Regions from separate parts of the Siccibacter colletis genome, predicted to be linked through region 3. Evidence: predicted binding sites of a transcription regulator. Region 3 holds the regulator's gene; each other region holds the start of a gene.

Region 1 (4,301 bases), 1.1 Mb from region 3:
TGCGCTGCGCTTACCCACCCTACGCGAAGGGCAGGTGTAAGGGGGATTGTAGGGTGGGTAAACGAAGTGCACCCGCCATTTACCGGTGCACCCGCCTTTACCCGACGAGCTCCTGCGCATACTGATACAGCGCTTTAATGAGGGCGGTTTTCTCTTTATCGCCTTCGTACTGGTTGTAGAGCATTTCCAGCTCTTGCGCCCAGCGCTGCAGATAGTCCGCGCTGAACACTTCGCGGCGATGATTGAGCCAGCGCTGCTGCTCCGCCTCATCCAGCGTACCTGGGTAGTTGCGCGCCCGGTAGTTGAACAGTAGCTTCTCAATACGCGGATCAACAAAGCTGATATCCAGCGCAGGCAGGTTCTGTGGATCGGTCTGCAGGACAATTTTCATGGCCGCCCGATCGGCGTCGCTAAAGAAGCCGTTATACAGCTGCGCGTCCACGTTGTCCGACGGCACGAACGGCTCCGCTTCGGCGTAAATTGCCACCACTTTTTCCCGCACCTGCGGATTGTCGCGAAGCAGCTTGAGGTTGTTGAGACAGTGCTGACGGTCGATTCCCAGCCGCTCGGCATCCTCCGGACGCAGCGTATTCGCCTGCGCCAGCACCGGGCACTTATTCAGATGCACCAGCTTCACCGGCACCGCGGCATCGGTGAGCTGCGCTTTAGGCGTATAGAGGCGTTCGCGCAATGCGTCGGCATCCAGTTCCAGCAGCGGCGACACATCTCCCGCGAGGTCTACCATTATTACTGCATTACGGTTTTCCGGATGCCACGCAAGCGGCGCAATCCAGCTGGTATTTCCGCGCAGCGCGCCGAACATGCCGGAGACATGCACCAGCGGCTTCATCTGCGGCACGTCAATCAGGGTGATCAGTTTCTGCTTATGGCGGAAGCTGTACAGGTAATCGAACAGCTTCGGCTGCCGCGTGCGCACCAGCTGCGCCATCGCAATGGTGGCATACACGTCAGCCATCGCATCGTGAGCATTAGCGTGCTCAATCCCGTTGGCTTTAGTCAGATGCTCAAGCCGGAAGCTCGGTAGGCCATCGTCGTTTTCCGGCCAGACGATACCGTTCGGGCGCAGCGCATAGCAGGCGCGCATTACATCCAGCAGATCCCAGCGCGAGTTATCGTGCTGCCAGCTCCAGGCATAAGGGTCGTAGAAGTTGCGATAAAGGATATTGCGCGTGACTTCGTCATCGAACCGCACGTTGTTGTAGCCCACCACACAGGTCTTCGGCACGCTGAATAAACCGTGAATACGCTTTGCGAAATCAGCTTCATTCATGCCCTGCGCCAGCGCGTGCTGCGGCGTGATTCCGGTGATCATGACCGCTTCCGGCTGGGGCAAATAGTCATCAGCAGGTTTACAGAAAAACACCTCCGGCTCGCCGATGATGTTGAATTCAGCATCGGTACGAATGGCCGCAAACTGAGCGGGGCGGTCGAGCGACGGACTTTTGCCGAAAGTTTCGTAATCGTGAAACAGAAATGTGGGTTGCGCCGGGGAGTCAGACACCAGGAAAACCATCCTTATCAGTTTTGTTAACCACCGTATGGTAAATCAATTCCGACAAAGATGCGTGCCCGGCGCGCGCATTTTTCCTGCCGCCTGGCAGCTTCTCGAGGCTGCTCGCATAATGAACATATTCACCGTTCTGCATCTCGCATTATCGCCTCGGTGGTGTATATATATACAGTCATCTTGATTAACAGGAGTGGGAGCATGGAATACAACGTTACCGCAGTGCCAGCCCGTAACGTGGCCGGGTTTCATCTGGTCGGGCCGTGGGAAAAGACCGTTCCACAAGGGTTCGAACAGTTGCTTATGTGGGTTGAAACGCACCATCTTCGCCCGGACGAATGGATCGCGGTCTACTACGATAACCCGGACTGTACCCCGCCTGAAAAACTGCGTGCAGCCACGGTGGTGTCAGTGCCGGAGGGTTTTGCCATTCCGGAAAACAGCGTGGGCGTTATCCACACGGAAATCACCGGTGGGCAGTATGCGGTCGCGCGCGCAAGGGTACAGGACGGTGATTTTGGTAAACCCTGGCTGTTGTTCTTCAACAGCCTGCTCGGGGATGCCAGCGTTATGCCAGCCCCGTTGCCGTGCTTTGAAATCTACCTCAATGACGGCAAGGCAGATGGTTTCTGGGATATTGAAATGCATATTCCGGTGACGGAGAAGGTGGACTGAACGAATCAGGGCTGACTCTTACTTTTCCGCCTTTAACCCGCAGGTCATGTTAAAAGGTAGATAATGATATGTTAACGCAGCGGTTAAATATGGTTTACGGGGTGCTAATTTGCAGCCGTTGATAAAAAATAGCCAGTGGAGAAGGGCGGATTTACCGGGCAAACCGATACCACCGCAGCAAAAACGAGTACAATCCGCTCTTTTCATCACCGGAGAGCGGGTGTGCGTCCCGATAAGCCCTTAAGCCCTTTTGAAATTCGTATTTATCAGCACTACCGGATTGTCCATGGTCTGCGTATTGCGCTGGCGTTCGTCCTGACGTTTTTACTGGTTCGTCTGCTGGAAGTGCCGGAAGGGTCGTGGCCGCTGATCACGCTGGTGGTAGTAATGGGGCCGATCTCGTTCTGGGGAAATGTCATTCCCCGCGCCTTCGAACGTATCGGCGGCACTATTTTTGGCTCGGCGCTCGGCCTGGTGGCGCTGCGTCTGGAGCTGTGGTCATTACCGGCGATGCTGCTGTGGTGCGCGCTGGCGATGTTCCTGTGCGGCTGGCTGGCGCTCGGCAAGCGGCCCTATCAGGCGCTGCTTATCGGCATTACGCTCGGTGTGGTGGTGGGTGCCCCGCAGGGCGATATGGTTACCGCACTGTGGCGAAGCGGCGACGTTATCCTCGGCTCGCTGTTGGCGATGCTGTTTACCAGCATCTGGCCCCAGCGTGCATTTGTTCACTGGCGTATCCAGATGGCAAGCTTTATGAAGGCCTTTGGCCGGGTTTATAACGCCGGTTTCTCACCTAATCTGGTGGAGCGTCCGCGGCTTGAGAAGCCGCTGCAACAGGTGCTGAACGACGTAGTAAAAATGCGCGGTTTGATCACGCCCGCCTGCAAAGAGACCCACATCCAGAAAAGTATCTTTGAAGCGATTCAGACAACCTGTCGCAACATGGTCTGTACGCTGGAGCTGCAAATCAACGCGCACTGGGCGTCGCGAGAAAGTCATTTCGTGATGATTAACGCCCGTACACTGCGTGACACCCAGCACATGACCCAGCGCACGCTGGCGAACCTCTCTCAGGCGCTGTATGAGGGCAACCCGACGCCGGCCATCGCCAGCCGCGAGAAACTGAATGAGATTATCGGTGAGCTGGATCAGCTCATTCGCGAGAGTCAAGGCGATCGCCTGCAGGAGACGCCGATCCATGGCTACGTCTGGCTTAGCCTTGAACTGGCCCGTCAGCTGGAGCTGCTGTCTCAGCTGGTTTGCCGGGCGCTGCGTAAATAAGCACCGGATGCACCGCTCGCGCCAGGTGGCGGTGTCGATTAAACCTGAAATAAGAGTATGATAGCGGCAGGCCGCCCGTAAGGGATAAAACCATTGTCTTGAATAGCCGCTACCATTACTGTTGACCGGTGATGGTTGTAGTAACGAATCCAAGTCTCAAATTAGCAGGGGTGTAAAAATGGAAAATACCAGACCTTCATTCCAGGACGTACTGGAGTTTGTCCGTCTGTTCCGTCGTAAGAATAAACTTCAGCGTGAAATCCAGGACGTTGAGAAAAAGATCCGTGACAACCAGAAGCGCGTGCTGCTGCTCGACAACCTGAGCGATTACATCAAGCCGGGTATGAGCGTGGAAGCGATTCAGGGCATCATCGCCAGCATGAAAACCGACTATGAAGATCGCGTTGATGACTACATCATCAAAAACGCCGAGATCTCAAAAGAACGTCGTGAGATTTCTAAAAAGCTGAAAGCGATGGGCGAACTGAAAGCGCCAACCGAGCCTAAAGCCGAGTAATAAAAAAACCGCCGTCAGGGCGGTTTTTTTATGCCTGCAGAACACAGGCTGACGCTGGACAGCAAAAAGCCCGCACGCGGCGGGCTTTTTAAATCTGGCTCCTCTGACTGGACTCGAACCAGTGACATACGGATTAACAGTCCGCCGTTCTACCGACTGAACTACAGAGGAATTGTGGAGGCCTATCTTAGCGGCCAAAAAAGTTTTGTCAAACGCCAATGCGGGGAACCGCGTGCGTCTGGCGAAACTCTCGCCGCCCTGTCGCTAAAACCAACAATTCGCAGGGAAATGCTTTGCAGG
Region 2 (4,301 bases), 1.2 Mb from region 3:
CTATCTGGCGATCCTGAAAAACGAACTGGCGGAAAAAGAGAAAAACCTGACCGTGGTGCTGGAAGCGGCGCAGAGCGATCGCGCTGCACTGACCGCCGCGTCACGCGATGCGTTTGTTCAGCTGCTGAACGCGACGCCGAACGGCGTGATCCGCAACTCAGACGTAGCGAAAGGCGTGGTGGAAACCTCCCTGAACGTCGGTGTGGTGACCATGGACGAGCAGAATGCGCAGATTATCTGCCTGATCCGCTCGCTGATCGACAGCGGTAAAGAGTACGTGGTGAGCATGCTGGAGTCCCTCGGCGCGCTGGCCGGTGCACAGACCGATGCCAAAGGCAGCTACCCTGGCTGGCAGCCGGACGCCAGTTCACCGGTGATGGCGCTGGTGCGCGAAACTTACCAGCGTCTGTTCGACAAAACGCCGAACATTCAGGTGATCCACGCGGGTCTGGAATGCGGGCTGTTCAAAAAGCCGTACCCGGAGATGGACATGGTTTCCATCGGGCCGACCATCACCGGTCCCCACTCCCCGGACGAGCAGGTGCACATTGAAAGCGTGGGCCACTACTGGACCCTGCTGACCGCGCTGCTGAAAGCTATTCCGGCGAAATAAGCGCGTTGGCTACGACGAAGGGCGGGGAGATCCCCGCCCTTTTTTATTTTTACTTCCGGGTGTGCGGGCGCTTACCTGCCTGGTAAGCACATTTTAAAGCCCCAGCAGCAGCTGACGTTCGATTTGCGGGTCGAGCAGCGTAACGTGTAACCCCACCAGCCGCACCCCGCGCCCGCCGCGCCGTTCGTCCCAGGTCTTACGCGCTGTCGCGATGAGATCGTCCTTATTCAGCTTTGGCCAGACGTGCTCCTGGGTGGTTTGCTGGAAATCATTGAACTTGAGCTTCACCCCCTGACGGGCAATCAGCAGGTCGGGCTTAACGTTGCGCAGACGACGCTCCAGCTCGGGGTAAAGCTGCTGCTCGATAATCGCTTCACACTGCGCCCATTCATGAATATCTTCCGCCAGGGTACGTTCGACACCCACCGATTTACGCTGCCGCTCGCTGCTAATTTCGCGTTCGTCGATGCCCTGACTGCGCTCCCACAATACCCGGCCAAACTTACCAAAGCGCTTGAGCAACTGTGCCAGGTCGCTGTTCTGCACGTCCTCACAGGTACGCAGCCCCATCGTCTCAAGCTTACCGGCGGAGACTTTACCGACGCCGGGGATTTTGCTCAGCGGCAGCGTTTTTAAAAAGTCGGGCACGGCATCGGGGGTAATCACGTACTGGCCGTTGGGCTTGTTGAGATCCGAGGCGATTTTGGCAAGAAACTTCACCGGCGCGATGCCCGCCGAGGCGGTCAGTCCGGTTTCGTTATAAATAGTGGCGCGGATCTGCTGGGCCATAAGCGTTGCCGAGCCGTGGCAGTGCACGCTGTCGGTGACGTCGAGATAGGCTTCATCAAGCGAGAGCGGTTCAATCAGGGAGGTATAGCGGGAAAAGATATCGCGGATTTGCGCCGAGGCTTCTTTATAGGCATCGAAACGGCCCGGCAGCAGCGTCAGGTGCGGGCAGAGCTTTAGCGCGGTGGCGGTGGGCATGGCGCTGCGCACGCCGAATTTACGCGCCGGGTAGTTGGCGGTGCTGATCACCCCGCGCCGCTCGCGGCTACCGCCGATAGCCAATGGAATATCGCGCAGGGCTGGATTATCGCGCATCTCTACCGCCGCGAAAAAGCAGTCCATATCAACGTGAATGATTTTACGCATACCCTACCCTCACCTTTACTGGATAAGTATACAGGCAAACGCGTTTAAATAAGAAGCGCCGGATTATGCCCGCTTCTGGCTGGCCAAAATCGTCCAGAAATAGAATATGACCGCCGCGTCTTTTATTCCCCGGAAATAGCGCGCGTTAAGAACTAACTCATTCATTCTTTGTTGCTTTTTTTATGACTAAAAACGCCAGCCCGGCGCTGAAAATGTCATTTGCCCAGGGTATAACTATGCCCGGCAATGAAAACATCTGTTCCGGCTGTTGCGAAAATCTTCATTGCTGCTAATGTGAGCGCTCCATTACAGAATTGTCTGATTCTGGGTCTCTCTTGCCGTCCCGGCAGTGGTTTCAGCTTTATCAAGGAAATAAGCAGTATGCGTAAAATCGCATTATTCATTGCGATGCTTCTCATCCCGTGCGTGTCATTTGCCGCGCTGACCGGAAGCAACAGTTCAGCTTCATCGCTTAGTAAAGAATATAAACAGCAGCTTATGGGCTCGCCGGTTTATGTTCAGATCTTTAAAGAAGAGCGCACCCTTGAGCTTTACGTGAAGATGGGCGAGCAGTATCAACTGCTGGACAGTTTCCGCATCTGCAATTATTCCGGTGGGCTTGGCCCGAAACAGCGCCAGGGCGATTTTAAAAGCCCGGAAGGGTTTTACAGCGTCCAGCGCAACCAGCTCAAGCCGGACAGCCGTTTCTATAAAGCGATTAATATCGGCTTCCCGAACGCCTATGATCGCGCCCACGGCTACCAGGGTAACTACCTGATGATCCACGGGGCCTGTGTGTCAGTAGGCTGCTACGCCATGACCGATTCCGGGATTGATGAGATTTTCCAGTATGTCACCGCCGCGCTGATCTTCGGTCAGCCGCAGGTTCAGGTGAGCATCTATCCGTTCCGCATGACCGATGCCAATATGGCGCGGCACAAGTACTCCTACTACAGCGACTTCTGGAAACAGCTGAAGCCGGGCTACGACTACTTCGTGCAGACCCGCCAGCCGCCGGTAGTATCGGTGTCGCCGGAAGGCCGCTACGTGGTCAGTAAACCGCTTGCCAGCACGCCGGTGCACCCGCAGCTGGTGTCAAACTACGCGCTCCCCAAGACAGAATAACGCCCACTCGCCTGGCATAATCTTTTGCCAGGTTTCGTTGCCCGTCAGGGGCTGCGTGGCAATCACAGTGACCACATCGTTCGGTGTGGTCTCCTGCACAAAATCAATCTCCACATCCTGATCCAGCAGCGTGGCTTTGCCAAACGGCGCGCGGCGGGTGATCCAGAACAGATTCGTTGAACAGAACGCCATCACGTAGCGCCCGTCGGACAGCAGCATATTGAACACGCCTTTTTCGCGCAGCTGCGCGGCAAGCGTGGCGATAAAGCGAAACACGCTGTCCATTTTTGCCGGGGTACGCGGATAGCGCTGGGTCAGCTGATGCAGCAGCCAGCAGAATGCTTTTTCGCTGTCGGTCTCGCCCACCGGGCGGAACTGACCGGTTTGCAGGCTGCGGTAGCCGCTGAGCTGCCCGTTGTGGGCGTAGGTCCAGTTACGGCCCCACAGCTCGCGGGTAAAGGGATGGGTATTTTCCAGCGCCACCATGCCGCGATTCGCCTGGCGAATGTGGGCGATCACCGAGCAGGATTTGATCGGGTACTCCTGCACCAGCCTGGCGATGGGGGAATTGAAACTCGGCTGCGGATCTTTGAAGGTGCGGCAGCCTTTGCCTTCATAGAAGGTGATGCCCCAGCCATCTTTGTGCGGCCCGGTGCCGCCGCCACGCTGAACGAGGCCGGTAAAGCTAAAGCAGATATCGGTTGGCACGTTGGCGCTCATCCCGAGCAATTCGCACATAGTTCACCTCATAAGGCATCCGCACAGGGCAGCATCAATACACCGCCCGGCGTCAGCATGACCAACAGATGAGCCTTATCAGGCTTTGACCATCTCTTTTTCAATCAGCTGGATCAGGATGTGGATCACTTTGATGTGAATCTCCTGAATACGGTCTGCATAACCAAAGTGTGGCACACGAATTTCGATGTCGGCGCTGCCCGCCATTTTGCCACCGTCTTTCCCGGTCAGGGTGATGACCTTCATGCCTTTGGCACGCGCGGCTTCAATGGCTTTGATCACGTTGCCGGAGTTGCCGGAGGTGGAGATACCCAGCAGCACGTCGCCTTCACGGCCCACTGCTTCCACATAGCGCGAGAACACGTAGTCATACCCAAAGTCGTTGCTGACACAGGAGATATGGCTGACGTCCGAGATAGCAATCGCCGGATAGCCCGGACGGTTTTCGCGGTAGCGCCCGGTCAGCTCTTCCGCGAAATGCATCGCATCGCAGTGTGAACCGCCGTTCCCGCAGGAGAGCACTTTCCCGCCCGCTTTGAAGCTGTCTGCCAGCAGTACGGCCGCACGCTGGATGGCGTGGATGTTGGCTTCATCTTTCAGGAAGTTAGCCAGCGTTTCTGCGGCTTCATTCAGCTCGTTACGAATAAGATCCTGGTACATGAGGATATCCTTC
Region 3 (4,301 bases):
GCCACGCGCGCCAGCTTTTGCGCGATAATTTTATCGGTGCCGTGCTCGGTGGCCATGCGGCGCAGCGAAACCGGCGGCGAGAAGCGCACAAAGCTGTCGCGCCCCAGCCAGGAGATAGCGACGAACTTCTGAATGCCGTTCAGCATGCGCAGCGGCGGGTTAACCTCACCCTTTTCGCGGCCCGGAGAGCGGCCAAACATCACCGAAACCGGCACCATCTGCACATCGAGATTCGGGTTGCTGCGGTGTAAATCCAGATAGTCGTGGAAGAGCTTAATAGACTCTTCTTTCGGCGTGTAATAGGTGAACACGCGCGGCCCGCTGTGAATGAACACGTAGCGCGGCAGAATAGCGCCGTCGATTTCCAGCGGTTCAAGCGGGTCGGGTAAATCATGCGCCAGGCATTGTTCGCGCAGCGCCAGCAAATCTGCCTTAGAGTTATAGGGCAGCACATACATAATAGGGCGAGAGGTATCCAGCCCTAATTCGGCGCAGGGGTCTGCCGGAATAGACTTGGTCTTTACCAGGACACTTAATGGTAAATTCAGTAATTTGTAGTAAATTCGTGGCCAACCGGACATAAACGATGTAAAGCCTCTGGTTAATAATGCAATCGCGCCGCAAGAATATCAGAATCCGTTGGGAATTTCTGTGCTGCGCTGAAGGCGACGTAAAAGCATTGACGCTCAGAATTCAAAAAGGTTTCTTTTCATGGCGAATAACACCACCGGGTTAACCCGTATTATCAAAGCTGCAGGCTACTCCTGGAAAGGGTATCGCGCAGCCTGGAAAAATGAAGCCGCCTTCCGCCAGGAGGCCGTCGCGGCAGTTGTGGCAATTGCGATTGCATGCTGGCTGGATGTTGATGCCATCACGCGCGTTCTGCTGATCGGTTCCGTTTTGCTGGTCATGATTGTCGAAATCCTTAATAGCGCCATTGAGGCGGTAGTGGACCGAATCGGGCCGGAATTCCACGAGCTTTCCGGGCGTGCCAAAGATATGGGGTCCGGTGCGGTACTGCTGTCTATCATCACCGCTCTTATCACCTGGGGCACGCTACTTTGGCAGCATTTGCGATAACCTTTCCAGAACGGGCCGTGTGTCTGGTTTTTTGCGCATTTTGTGGTTCCAAAGTCGCCTTTGACTGTATATACTCACAGCATAACTGTATATACACCCAGGGGGCGGAATGAAAGCGTTAACGACCAGGCAGCAAGAGGTGTTCGATCTCATTCGGGATCATATCGGCCAGACCGGCATGCCGCCTACTCGTGCGGAAATTGCAGCGCGTTTGGGGTTCCGTTCCCCGAACGCGGCGGAAGAGCACCTGAAAGCGCTGGCGCGTAAAGGCGTCATTGAGATCGTTTCAGGCGCATCGCGCGGCATTCGTCTGCTCATTGAAGAAGCTGAAGGGCTGCCGCTGATTGGTCGCGTTGCGGCGGGTGAACCGCTGCTGGCCTCCCAGCATATCGAAGGTCACTATCAGGTTGACCCGTCCCTGTTCAAGCCGAGCGCAGACTTTCTGCTGCGTGTCAGCGGGATGTCGATGAAAGACATCGGCATTATGGATGGCGATCTGCTGGCGGTGCATAAAACCGAAGAAGCGCGTAACGGCCAGGTTGTGGTGGCGCGTATCGAAGATGAAGTGACCGTAAAACGTCTCAAAAAACAGGGCAACATCGTTCAGCTGTTGCCTGAAAACAGCGACTTCGATCCTATCGTGGTTGACCTGCGCGAACAGAGCTTCACTATCGAAGGCCTGGCAGTGGGTGTGATCCGCAACGGCGAGTGGCTGTAATCTCCCTCTGATTTTAACCTCATGGTGCCGCGTGTTGCCGTGAGGTTAGCCTTCTGACCTCATTACCAGTTCGGGGCAGCATGTCGTTCTTCTCCTCCACTGATAAAGCGTTGTGGCGTCTTGCGCTGCCAATGATCTTCTCGAATATCACCGTGCCGCTGCTTGGCCTGGTGGATACGGCGGTGATTGGTCATCTCGACAGCGCAGCCTATCTTGGCGGCGTGGCGGTAGGGTCAATGGCAACCAGCTTCCTGTTTATGCTGCTGCTGTTCCTGCGTATGAGCACCACCGGGCTGACGGCCCAGGCGTTCGGTGCGAAAGACCCCGCCGGGCTGGCGCGGGCGCTGGTACAGCCCCTGATGCTGGCGCTTATTGCCGGCTTCGCTATTTTTCTTCTGCGTACCCCGCTTATCAATCTTGCGCTGCACATCACCGGTGGTAGCGACGACGTGCTGCTTCAGGCGCGCCGCTTTCTTGAGATCCGCTGGCTGAGCGCGCCCGCCTCGCTGGCAAATCTGGTGCTGCTCGGGTGGTTGCTGGGCGTGCAGTATGCCCGTGCACCGGTGATCCTGCTGGTAGTGGGTAACCTGCTCAACATCGTGCTCGACCTGTGGCTGGTGATGGGGATGCAGATGAACGTGCAGGGCGCGGCGCTCTCAACGGTTATCGCCGAATATGTCACCTTCCTTATCGGCCTGCTGATGGCGTGGAAAGTCCTGCGGTTGCGGGGTGTCAGCGTAACCATGTTGAAAGCGGCATGGCGCGGGAATATGCGTAAGCTGCTGGCGCTTAACCGCGACATTATGCTGCGGTCGCTGCTGCTTCAGCTCTGCTTCGGTTCCATTACCGTTCTTGGGGCGCGGCTGGGCGGCGAGGTGGTGGCGGTGAATGCTGTGCTGATGACGCTCCTCACTTTTACGGCCTATGCGCTCGACGGTTTTGCCTATGCGGTGGAAGCGCATTCCGGGCACGCATTTGGCGCGCGCGATCGCTCCTCGCTGCTTGATGTCTGGCGCGCCGCCTGCCGGCAGGCAGGGATTGTCGCGCTGGCATTTGCCCTGGTCTATGCCTGTTTCGGTTCCACCATTGTCGCCATGCTGACCTCCATCGACAGCCTGCGGCAGCTTGCCGGGCACTATCTGCCGTGGCAAATCCTGCTGCCGCTGGTGGGTGTCTGGTGTTATTTGCTGGACGGTATGTTCATTGGCGCCACCCGTGGCCGTGAGATGCGTAACAGCATGGCGCTGGCCGCTCTGGGGTTTGCCCTGACGCTGCTGTCACTTCCGCTGCTGGGTAATCATGGTTTGTGGCTGGCGCTGTGCGTCTTCCTGGCGCTGCGAGGGGTGACGCTGGGCTGGATGTGGCGGCGTTTCTGGCAACAAGACCGCTGGTTTACATAGTCAGTTACATCCCTTTACCGGGCTTTAAGCAGCCTCCAGCTTCCTGATTTTGCAGCCCTTTCATGGTCATTTTTCATGCGCCCGGGAGTGAAAATGGTTAAATATTCCGAATCACCGCCCCGTTCCCGCAGGCTCGTCTACAATTATTATCACGTCCAGCAGGAAATGAGATGAATGTCAGGACGGTTCATAAACGCAATCTCATAAACCGAACGATGAGGACATTATCATGAATAAAGACGAAGTCGGCGGTAACTGGAAACAGTTCAAAGGTAAAGCGAAAGAACAATGGGGTAAATTGACCGACGATGACATGACTGTCATTGAAGGTAAGCGCGATCAGCTGGTTGGTAAGATCCAGGAGCGCTACGGCAACAGCAAAGACGAGGCTGACAAGCAGGTTACTGACTGGGAAACCCGTCATAACTATCGCTGGTAAAGCACGCTAACTCAATTGTGCTGACCCTCGGGGCCTACCCAGCCCAGGTACAAGGATGTACCACTTAACGCCTTCACTACTTCCCGCGCTTTTTTCCCTGCACTGAATGGTCATGGTCGCATGCACCAGGATGGCGGCAGGCTTCCACTTCAACACAGCCAGAACACAACCCGTGTGCTTCAATCACATTGTGCCGTAAGGCAAAGCCCATCCGCGCCGCGACGGCCTGGAGAATATCTTCTACCCCATCTGCGCTCTGCTCTTTGACCTGCCCACAGCGATCGCATATGTACATTGCTGAAGTATGGGTCGGCTGATCGATCAGATGACACAGTACATAGCTGTTGGTGGACTCCACCTTATGCACAAACCCCTGCTCAAGCAGAAAATCCAGCGCACGATAAACGGTGGGCGGCTTAGCCTGCGGTTCGCTCTCGCGCAGCAAATCCAGCAGATCGTAAGCGCTGATCGCCCCTTTTTGCAGCGTCATCAGACGCAACACTTCAAGGCGCTGTGGCGTCAGGCGCACATTACGCTGCAGACAGAGCTTTTCGGCCTGCGTTAACACGTTTTGAGATGTGGTCATATCCATCAGCAACCTCCGGGAAAAGTAGGGTGTTACTTTATCACAAAGCTGATAAAACTCCGAGACAGCACTTCTGCT

Evidence for each region. Region 3 encodes LexA, which represses DNA repair genes until DNA is damaged. Its sites were predicted from a motif close to TNCTGTATGTACATACAGNA; they were not measured.
Region 1: a site for LexA is predicted at 1,686-1,705, ahead of sbmC (DNA gyrase inhibitor SbmC). Genes of this name have one in related genera too.
Region 2: a site for LexA is predicted at 1,782-1,801, ahead of dinB (DNA polymerase IV). Genes of this name have one in related genera too.

Annotation. Positions count from the first base shown of each region.
Region 1 is NZ_CP074352.1:2,591,510-2,595,810, reverse strand. Features, by position in the region: gene sbcB (exodeoxyribonuclease I) at 98-1,534, opposite strand; gene sbmC (DNA gyrase inhibitor SbmC) at 1,730-2,203, shown strand; gene KFZ77_RS12595 (FUSC family protein) at 2,426-3,484, shown strand; gene KFZ77_RS12590 (DUF496 family protein) at 3,663-4,001, shown strand; tRNA gene KFZ77_RS12585 (tRNA-Asn) at 4,097-4,172, opposite strand.
Region 2 is NZ_CP074352.1:844,925-849,225, reverse strand. Features, by position in the region: gene pepD (cytosol nonspecific dipeptidase) at 1-613, shown strand, start outside; gene dinB (DNA polymerase IV) at 707-1,765, opposite strand; gene dpaA (peptidoglycan meso-diaminopimelic acid protein amidase) at 2,147-2,890, shown strand; gene KFZ77_RS04105 (class II glutamine amidotransferase) at 2,861-3,628, opposite strand; gene lpcA (D-sedoheptulose 7-phosphate isomerase) at 3,707-4,288, opposite strand.
Region 3 is NZ_CP074352.1:3,702,310-3,706,610, reverse strand. Features, by position in the region: gene plsB (glycerol-3-phosphate 1-O-acyltransferase PlsB) at 1-581, opposite strand, end outside; gene KFZ77_RS17740 (diacylglycerol kinase) at 712-1,080, shown strand; gene lexA (transcriptional repressor LexA) at 1,190-1,798, shown strand; gene dinF (MATE family efflux transporter DinF) at 1,879-3,198, shown strand; gene KFZ77_RS17725 (CsbD family protein) at 3,428-3,637, shown strand; gene zur (zinc uptake transcriptional repressor Zur) at 3,714-4,229, opposite strand.